DNA from 3 places in the Chromohalobacter sp. HP20-39 genome. Region 2 is predicted to be linked to each of the others. Evidence: predicted binding sites of a transcription regulator. Region 2 holds the regulator's gene; each other region holds the start of a gene.
What was found. The regulator PhoB, encoded in region 2, activates phosphate uptake and scavenging genes when phosphate is short. The targets are predictions, from matches to a motif close to TGTCATANNNNTGTCANA.
Positions count from the first base shown of each region.

Region 1: RVY79_RS13900 (glycosyltransferase family 1 protein) is a predicted target of PhoB. The motif match lies at 1,978-1,995, and genes of this name have one in related genera.
Region 3: RVY79_RS11325 (glycosyltransferase family 1 protein) is a predicted target of PhoB. The motif match lies at 1,687-1,704, and genes of this name have one in related genera.

Region 1 is NZ_JAWHTP010000007.1:114,016-117,424, forward strand. It holds gene gcvT (glycine cleavage system aminomethyltransferase GcvT) at 1-168, shown strand, start outside; gene RVY79_RS13895 (phosphatase PAP2 family protein) at 235-801, opposite strand; gene RVY79_RS13900 (glycosyltransferase family 1 protein) at 773-1,930, opposite strand; gene RVY79_RS13905 (LysM peptidoglycan-binding domain-containing protein) at 2,062-2,970, opposite strand; gene RVY79_RS13910 (acyltransferase) at 2,901-3,409, opposite strand, start outside.
Region 2 is NZ_JAWHTP010000002.1:412,324-415,732, forward strand. It holds gene phoR (phosphate regulon sensor histidine kinase PhoR) at 1-1,289, opposite strand, end outside; gene phoB (phosphate regulon transcriptional regulator PhoB) at 1,295-1,984, opposite strand; gene ubiA (4-hydroxybenzoate octaprenyltransferase) at 2,109-3,002, opposite strand; gene RVY79_RS05465 (chorismate--pyruvate lyase family protein) at 3,058-3,409, opposite strand, start outside.
Region 3 is NZ_JAWHTP010000004.1:403,823-407,231, reverse strand. It holds gene RVY79_RS11330 (exoribonuclease II) at 1-1,613, shown strand, start outside; gene RVY79_RS11325 (glycosyltransferase family 1 protein) at 1,767-2,885, shown strand; gene RVY79_RS11320 (polysaccharide deacetylase family protein) at 2,878-3,409, shown strand, end outside.

The DNA.
Region 1 (3,409 bases), on a different contig from region 2:
ACATCGGGAAGTTTCGGGCCGACCCTGGGTAAGCCGGTTGCCATGGGATATGTCGATATCGAATTCGCGGCGTTGGAAACGACATTGTATGCCGATGTTCGTGGCAAGCGCCTGCCCATGCAGGTGTCGCGAATGCCGTTCGTGCAGGCCAAGTACTACCGTGGTTAAAAGACATCTTCTTATACCGTTATCTTAAAGCCTCGGGTAAAACTCGAGGTTTTTTCTTACAATCATCTAGTCCAAAGCAGGGAGCCATTGCCCATAAGTCGCCCCCCAAAGCCCCATTTGGGCGATGGCGAACCCCAGTATTGCGCCTGCGATGACATCGCTGAGGTAATGCAAGCCCAGGATGACACGCGAAGCGGCGATCAGCCCTGCGAGCGGAAGAACCACAATGAGCAACCATGGCGATGTCGCGGCAGTAAACGTGCAGAACATGACGGCATGCAAAGTATGCCCGCTGGGAAAGCTGTAACGGTCCAAGGGTGGCATGGTGCATGGGATGCTCGAGAACGTTATATAGGGACGTTCACGACAGAGGCGCGTCTTGACCCAGCGGTAGAAGAGGGCGCCAGCTGCAGCGCATAACCCCCACATTAGCGTCAGGCGCCAGCCTTCCCGTCCATAGATGATCGGCTGCATCAAGGCCAAGGCCACCCAGGCCGGCCAGTCGCCGATACGGCTGCAAAACTTGAACAAGCCGTATATCAACCGCCGCTGGCTGAGCAGGGCGATGCGCTGACAGAGCTGCCATTCGAGGGAGTCCAGGCGTTCAAACGTGACCGGGGGACGAGATCGCATGCGGGCTCTCCTGAGTCGCCATGATCAAATACGTCAAGAAGCGTTCGCCGATGACATGCCAGCTCTGGTCGGCGACTTTTTCTCTGGCCGCGATGCCGGCGCGTTTTCTCATGTCCGAATTCAGGCAGAGCTCTACGGCTGCCTGGACAAAACCGTCATCGTCGGTCGCGTCTATCAAGCGTCCTTGGCGTCCATCCGCGATCAACTCGCTCGCGGCGGCTTGATCGAAAGCGACCACAGGAAGCCCGCTGGCCATGGCTTCGGGCACCACGTTTCCGTAGGTCTCTGAATGAGACGGGAACAGGAACATGTCCGCGCTGGCGTAGTGGCGTGCCAAGTCTTCTCCACTTAGAAAACCGGTGAAAATCGCGTTGGGCAGCATTTTCTCCAGATGCTGCCTTTCGGGGCCATCACCGACCAGCACGATACGCAGTGTCGGCTGTACCTCCTGCAACGCGCGTAACGCACGCACGAGGAGCGGCATGTTCTTTTCGGCAGCCAGGCGACCCGCATAGAGTACGACCGGGCGGTCGGTATTGGCACCCCATTGAGTTCTGAGGTGAACGTCGCGTCGTTCTGGGGTAAAGCGTTGAGCGTCGATACCGCGGCCCAATACGTTTACACGCTGGAACCCACGCTGATATAAGCGCTCGGCTTGGGCTCGGGTCGGAACGAGCGTCATCTGGCAACGGTTGTGAAAGTAACGTAATCCGGCGCTAACGATGCCGCTGGCCCAGCGTAAGTGATAGTTCGCCGCGTACTGGTCGAAATTGGTGTGGAAACCGCCGACGACGGGAATCGATAAATGACGCGCCGTGGCCAGCGCAGCCCAGCCCAACGGGCCTTCTGTCGCAATGTAAACGACATCGGGGCGTGACTCTCGCCACAGGCGTGATAAACGACGCCAGGCAGGCGAGCCGACATTTACATCGGCGTAGCCTGGAAGGGAGAAAGCGCGAACTTGCATATCACGTTCGGCACGTCCTTCTCGGCCGTCTTGGTGGGGGCGGGGGCGCACCAGTTGCAGGTTGACGTTGCGCGCTGAGAGGTGATGGGCCAGATGGCCCAACGTGTGTGCCACACCGTTGATCTCGGGTGCCCAGGTTTCACTGACCAATGCGACTCGCATGATGCACCTCCGTGGCATATCAAGACGCTGTCAGGTTCAAGCATCCTGATGACAGCTGTGCGACACCATCGTGACGATACGATGTCGTCAACCAAGAGTGCCGTATTGTCGATGGGCCAGATATTTCTTGTCTAGCGTAGCACCTGTTTGGGATCGACGGGTTTTCCGCCATGACGGATATCGAATAGCAGGTCATCGCGCCCCGTGGCATGTCGATGACCGACATCGCAAACGGGCGTGCCTTGCTGTACCTCATCACCATCTTCGACGAGTAGGCGTTGGCAGAGCGCATAGACGCTCTGCATGTTGTCACGGTGGTGAATGATCACCACACGCCCCAACTGTCGCATGCTATCGGCAAAGCGGACGGTGCCGTCGGCAACGGCCAGTGCCTGACTATCGGCAGAGGTCGACAACAACATTGGCTGGAGAGTGCCGTATGAGTCAGTGCCGTAGTCACGAGCGATCTGGTATTGCTTGAGCGGCCAGTGCCAAGCGTGGGCACTGCTGGGCAACGCCCCCGGGTCGGGAAGTGAGCGGCTACGTGTCGGACGGCTGGAAGCCGCCGTCGGAGACGTTCCCGTCGTCGCGCTACCCAGAGGCACCGTGATTAATTGCCCGATATTCAGATCATTCGCCGCTAATCCTGGATTCGCTGCTTGAAGACGTTTGACACTACTGCCAAATAGTCGGGCGATACTTGAGTAAGTATCCCCCGGACGTACTTGATAGCGATATGGGCCTCCGCCTGGTGCCCGTTCACGATGGGTAGGCACCAAGATGCGTTGCCCGATGGCCAGGCGGCGTGCATCGGCGCCGGGATTGAACCGCTGCAAGCGCAGCAGGGGGACTCCTGCTTGCTTGGCGATTTGCCCTAGCGTGTCGCCACGTTGAATGGAAACCCAGTTGCCGGCGATATTGCCGCCACGATAGCCACCGGCACCTGGCCCCCCCGCACAGCCGGCGAGTATCAAGACAAAGAGGAGGAGGGGAATGATGCGAGCGCACGATCCTTCTCCTGCCATAGCGCGTTCAACCATGAATGGAAGCGTTCCTTGTAATGCGGGTCCAGATGATAGTCGCCATTGCTCATCCAGTCGGGCACGTTGAGTCGGCGTGCCTCCATATGTACAGGGATTTCGCGGCCGCAAAGGAAATGCCAAAAGTTCGGGGCCGCATGGCGATAATGAAGCGTGATGTCGAGAATGCCGCTCAGGCGATCACCCATTAGATTTATGACCTGCGCGGTGCCACCGGCTTTGGGGCGCAGCAGATGCCGAAACGGACTCGCTTGGTGATCACGCTTGGTGGGGGTGAAGCGGGTCCCCTCGACGAAGTTGTAGATCGTCATCGGCATTTCCCGGGCGCGTTCGCACATGCGTTGCGTTGCGCGGCGGTCACGTTCTGCCAACTTTGGCTGCCGAGTAAGCTCGCTACGTGCGTAGCGACGCATGAAAGGAAATTCGAGCGCCCACCAGG
Region 2 (3,409 bases):
GGGGCGGTGCGCACGCGCGTGGCGGGGAAAACACAGCGGAAAAGCGCGCCCTGGCTGGGGTGGCTGTCGATGTCGAGATGCGCGTCGTGACGCAGCAACACATGCTTGACGATGGCCAGCCCCAGCCCGGTGCCACCATTGGCGGCGCTGCGGCCCTTGTCGACACGATAGAAGCGTTCGGTGAGGCGTGGCAGGTGCACGGGGTCGATACCGTCGCCGTCATCTTCGACCTCGACTGCGGCGCCCTCCTTCCAGGGCTTCCAGCGTAGCGTGACGGTGCTCCCCGGCGGTGTGTAACGCACGGCGTTGAAGACCAGGTTGGAAACGGCGCTGCGCATCTCGCCTTCGTCACCCAGCAGGCAATGGTCGGTGTGGATGTCCAGGGCTATCTCGTGGCTGCCTGCGCAAAGGTTGGCGGCGTCGTCGCGAATGTTTTCCAGCAGCGTGACCATGTCCAGCGGAGCCGGATCGTCGCGGGTCTGATCGGTTTCCAGCTTCGACAACAGCAGCAGATCCTCGACCAGGTTCTGCATGCGCTGGGTCTGTTCCTGCATCTGGCCGAGGCCGCGTTGCCAGCGCGACGGTAGTTGATCGGCCTGATCGAGATAGGTCTCGAGATAACCGGTCAACACGGTGAGCGGGGTGCGCAGCTCATGCGACACATTGGCCACGAAGTCGCGCCGCATCTGCTCGAGACGATGCAGTCGCGAGATGTCGCGCGCCATGACCAGGCGCTCGTTGTCGCCAAACAGCGTGACCTGGTATTGCAGCGTCACGTCATCGCGTATCGGTGAGGCCAGGGTCAGCGGTTCGCGGTAATCGCGGGCATTGAAATAGGCCACGAAGCGCGGGTCGCGCAAGAAATTGGTGATGTGCTGGCCGCGATCATGGGGCGTTTGAAAGCCGAGCATCTGGGCCGCGGCGCTGTTCCACCATTCCAGGTCGCCATGTCGGTCGAGCATGACCACGGCATCGCGCATCGCCTCGCAGGAGTCCTGTACGCGGCGGATGATATCGCGCAGGCGGGCCTGCGATTGACGCTGGGTCTTCTGATACTTGTAGAGGCGGTCGAACAGGTCGCCCCAGACCCCGGCGCCGACCGGTGGGGTGTCATGCGGATGCTGGGTCAGCCAGACATACAGGGCGCGCAAATGGCGCAGATGTAGATAGACATAGAGTCCGAGACCGGCGGCCAGCCCCCAGCCGGGTTCGCCGAAGAGCCACCCGAGGACACCGAAACCGATGACGATATACGCCAGACGCCACAGTTCATTGGTCCAATAGTACACGTGCGCTACTCCTTGGTGGAGAAGCGATAACCGGTGCCGCGTACCGTCTGGATGAGGTGTTGGTGGTCATCGCCGAGCGCCTTGCGCAGGCGGCGAATATGCACGTCGACGGTGCGCTCCTCGACGTAGACATTGCCACCCCAGACTTGGTCGAGCAACTGGCTACGGGTGTAGGCGCGCTCCTGATGCGTCATGAAGAACTGCAGGAGCCGATACTCGGTGGGGCCCACGTCCAGCGCTTCGCCGTTGGCGCTGACCCGGTGACTGACGGGGTCGAGACGCAAGCCGTCGATTTCCACCGTGTCCTCGACCCCGGTGGGCGTGGCGCGTCGCAGCACGGCCTTGAGGCGTGCCACCAGCTCCCGCGGCGAGAACGGCTTGGTGATGTAGTCATCGGCGCCGGCTTCCAGCCCCTGAATCTTGTTGTCTTCCTCGCTCTTGGCGGTGAGCAGGATGATCGGCAACTCGGCGGTGGCGGTATCGCGCTTGAGACGTCGCGCCAGTTCGATACCGCTGGTGCCGGGCATCATCCAGTCCAGCAGCAATAGATCGGGCTGGTCATCGACCACCATGGCGTGTGCCGTTTGGGCATTGTCGGCTTCCAGCACGCGGTAGTCGGCCATTTCCAGCGCCACTGCGATCATTTCGCGGATGGACGCCTCGTCATCGACGATGAGCACGGTCTTGGCGGTCATGGGCGTGGGCCTCTTGCGGATCGCGATGCAGCGAATCACTCATGAATGACATCAGCATGACGATTACAACGCGCTAATGTGACAGCTTCGTGACAATCGTGCTCTTTACCTATAGCTCATAGCGTCACATAGGCCATAACGCCAGGGCGATGCCTGCGAAGGTCACCAGCCCGGCCCAATGATTGTTGAGGAAGGCGCGGAAGCAAGGATCGCGCTCGCGATAACGAATCAGAGAGTGCTGGTAGACGAAGATCGCCACCATGGCGGCCAGACCCAGCCAGAAGAAGCCGCCGAGCGCCAGACGCAGGCCGACCCAGGCGAGTAGCGCGACGGTCAGGGCCTGCAACAACCCGATGATCAGCCGGTCGGCGCGGCCGAACAGCACTGCCGTGGATTTGATGCCCACCTTGAGGTCGTCGTCGCGATCGACGATGGCGTATTCGGTGTCGTAGGCCACCGTCCAGGCCACATTGGCAGCGAGTAGCAACCACGCCTCGAGCGGTACCTGGCGCTGAATGGCCATGAACGCCATGGGAATCCCCCACGAGAAAGCCGCGCCCAGCACCACCTGCGGGAAATGCGTATAGCGCTTCATGAACGGATAGGTGGCCGCCAGCGCCAGTGCCGCGAACGACAGCAGCACTGTGGGCAGGTTGGTCAGGCAGACCAGGCCGAAGGCAATCACCACTAGCACCGCGAAGGTGGCCTTGGCTTCCCTCTCGGAAATGCGCCCGGTGGCCAACGGCCGGTCACGCGTACGCTTGACGTGGCCATCGAAATGCCGGTCGGCGTAGTCGTTGACCACGCACCCGGCGGCGCGCATCACATACACGCCGACGACGAAGATCAGCAGTGTGCCGCGTTCGGGAATGCCCTCGGCCGCCAGCCATAGCGCCCATAGCGTCGGCCACATCAGGAGCCAAGTGCCGATGGGCCGGTCCAGGCGCGTCAGGCGCAGGAAGTCCGGCACGCGGGCCAGGCCGGTAGGGCGCGCGGCGTCGGATGAATCGGCGGACATCGGGCTCTCCTCTAACAACTTGAACAACGTGCCTGTGAAAACGTGAGCGACCAGCTTAGCGCGATGATAACGCGAGGTCAGCGTCCATGGCGTCGAGAAAGAATTCCTGGACGAGAATCGATGTACGCCCCAGGCGCAGGATCGAGCGTCGCCCCCAGGGCGCGGCGCGGTCGTGTGCCGTGACGAGCGAGGGAGCCGGCGACCGAATGATGTCGATAGGGCCGCGTTCGAGGCCGGGTTGGCGAAACAGCCAGCTACCCAGCGAACGTGTCCCCAGCGACTGCAGTCGCGTGCCTTGAAGCGACGCCAGTGGGGCCACCGAGCGTGCCGTGACCCACGCTGTGTCGCCCAGCATCAACAGGACCTCGCGCCGCCAGATACGGGCTCGGGGGTCGAGCCCCAGCGCC
Region 3 (3,409 bases), on a different contig from region 2:
TGCGCGCACGCCTCAAGAACACGCTCGACGAAAGCACGCTCGGCGACGGCGACTGGGTGGTGGCACGCTTGGTGCGCCACCCGCTCAAGCCCGACGACCGTGGGTTCTTCGCCCAGGTCGACGAGCTCGTGGTCAAGGCCGACAACCCCGCTGTGCCGTGGCGCGTGACCCTGGCGCGTCACGCGCTGGAACAGGCCTCGCCGCAATTCGGCGAGCAGTGGCCGCTGCACGATGAAGGTCTCGAGCGCGAGGACTGGACCGCGACGCCCTTTTTCACCATCGACGGTGAAAAGACCCGCGACATGGACGACGCTCTGCACATCGAGACACGCGAAGATGGCTGGCGTCTCAGCGTGGCGATTGCCGATCCCACGGCGTACGTGCGCGAAGGTGATCCGGTCGACCTGGAAGCGCAGACACGCGCCTTTACCGTGTATCTGCCGGGCCAGAACGTCACCATGCTGCCGGAAACGCTGGCCAACGAGCTGTGCTCGCTGAAGGAAGGCGAGGCGCGCCCGACCCTGGTTTGCACATTGGATATCCAGCGCGATGGCACCCTCGGCGATTATCGCTTCTTCGCCGCCAATGTCCGTTCGCATGCGCGCCTGGTGTACGACCAGATCTCCGACTGGCTGGAAGGCCAAGGCGATTGGGCCCCTGCCGACGACACCATGGCCACGCAGCTCAAGGCCTTGGCCGCGATGACCGAGGCCCGCAACGCATGGCGCGAGGAACACACACTGGTGTTCAAGGACCGCCCCGACTATGCCTTCGACGTCGATGACTCGGGCAACGTGCTGGCGGTGCGTATCGAGGAACGCCGCACCGCTCAGCGCATGATCGAAGAGTCGATGATCGCGGCCAACGCTTGTTGCGCCGACCTGCTGGCTTCGCACGTGGGCCATGGCATCTTCAACGTGCATCAGGCGTTCGAGCCCGAGAAGGCCGATCAGGCGATCGAGTTCCTGGCCACTCAGGACATCAGCGTGGAACGCGAACAGTTGCTCGAACTCTCGCGCTATCGCGAGCTGCGCCGCGCCCTGGAAGCTCGTGAGGACGCCTGGCTCGATGCACGCCTGCGGCGTTTCCAGGGCTACACCAATATGTCCGCCCAACCCGGTCCGCACTTCGGGCTGGGGTTGCCGGCATACGCTACCTGGACATCGCCCATCCGCAAGTACGGCGACATGGTCAATCACCGCTTGATCAAGCGCGTACTCAAGGGCGAAGACGCACCCGCCGAGGCCAGCCAGGCATTGACCGAGCAGCTCACCGAGCGGCGGCGTCTCAACCGCATGGCGGAACGTGACGTCAAGGACTGGCTCTACGTACGCTACCTCGGCCCCTCCGCCGAAAACGGCGAGGTCTTCGATGCCGAGATCATCGCCATCAACCGTGGCGGTATGCGGGTGCGCTTGACGGCCAATGGCGCCACGGCGTTCGTCCCGGCACCGTTCATGCACAGCGATCGCGACAAGGTCGCCATCGACGACAAGGAAGGCCGCATCCAGGTCGAAGGCGAACCGCGTTACAAGCTCGGCGATAGCGTTCAGGTCGCACTGGCCGAGGCCGTCGAGACGACACGCTCGCTGGTCGCACGCCCCGCCGTCTGAAGCCGGCCATGCCTTGCGTCACAAGCAGTGGACGCAAGGCATGGCATGTGCCAGCGTAATCTCATGACAGCGCGGTGACATTCCTACGACAAGCCCGTCAGGGCCCGAGCGGTCACTCCGTAACCAACCGGGAAGGTTTCAAGGAGTCACGCCTTGCATATCGCCGATATCACGATGTTCTACGCCCCTGCCAGCGGCGGGGTGCGGACCTATCTCGAAGCCAAGCGCAACCGTTTGGCACAACTGCCTGGAGTGAGGTCCAGCCTCTTGGTCCCCGGCGCGCGCCATGCGATCAGTGAGTCCATTCATGAAATCCCCGCACCACCGCTCCCCTTCGGCCAAGGTTATCGTTTTCCTCTAAAACGCGAGGGCTGGCGACGCGAGCTTACCCAACTGGCACCGGATCTCATCGAGGCCGGCGACCCTTACGTCACCGCTTGGGCCGCGCTCGACGCCGGTCGGACCTTGGATGTGCCCGTGGTAGGGTTTTATCATTCCGACCTGCCTCGCCTGATCGGCAATCGTCTCGGAAATTGGACACGCATGGCTCTCGAGCGCTATGTCGAAAACCTCTATGGGCGTTGCGATCGCATCCTCGCGCCGAGCCGCGTCATCGCCGATAAACTGCGTGGCCTCGGCCTCGACAATGTCGCCCTGCAGCCGCTAGGTGTCGACTTGAAGGCTTTCTCGCCCCAGCGCCGCCAAGATACCTACCGCCAGCGCTTGGGTCTCGACGATGATACCCGCCTGCTGATCTTCGTGGGACGCGGCTCGCGCGAGAAGAACCTGCCGGTCCTGCTGGAGACCGCTAGGCGTCTCGGCAAGGGTTACCACCTGCTGTTGATCGGGCCACAGATGCCGCAACGCGTTCCCGACAACGTCAGCGTCATCGGTCACTATACGGCCACCGCCGAGGTCGCCGAATGGCTGGCCAGCAGCGACATGCTACTGCATGCCGGTACCCAGGAAACCTTCGGCCTGGTCGCCCTGGAAGCCATGGCGAGTGGCATTCCGGTCGTCGCGGCGCGTGCCGGTGCCCTGGCCGAGAACGTTCCCCTCGGCTGCGGGCTACTCTGTGAGCCCCACTCGGTAGAGGACATGGCGCGTGCCGTGCATGAACTCTGCGCCAATGCGCCCGAGGAACAAGGGCGCCGTGCCCGCTTACATGTCGAACGCCATCACGATTGGGATATCGTGGTCTCCAGCCTGATGCATCATTATCGTGAATTGACCGGACAACGCGTCAATACCGAGAGTCTTCAGCATGGATGATCGCCACCTTGCCCTCGTCCTCCACGATGTCGCGCCGGAAACCTGGCCCGACTATGTCGATTTCGTGGCCAAGGTCGACGCCCTGGCACGTCGATACGGCCCAATCCCGATTACCTGGCTGGTAGTGCCTGATTTTCACCATCGCAGCGATTGTCGCCGCGATGGCGCCTTCCTCGAGCACTTGCAACACCGCCTCGCGATGGGCGATGAACTGGCGTTGCACGGCTATTACCACTGCGACGATTCGCCCTCGCCGCGCACGCCTCGCGACTGGTTCATGCGGCGCTTATACACGTGGGAAGGCGAGTTCTATGCCCTCGACGAACACGAGGCGGGACGGCGGCTGGACAAGGGCATAGAACTCTTTCGATCCCAGGGCTGGCCACTCACCGGCTTCGTGGCGCCGGCTTGGCTCATGAGCCAAGGGACGCGTCGAGCACTGGCCCAGCGCGACTTCTACTACACCAGCGACCCGCAACATCTATATACGCTGCCCGACTTCACGCGCCTCGAGGCACCGGGCC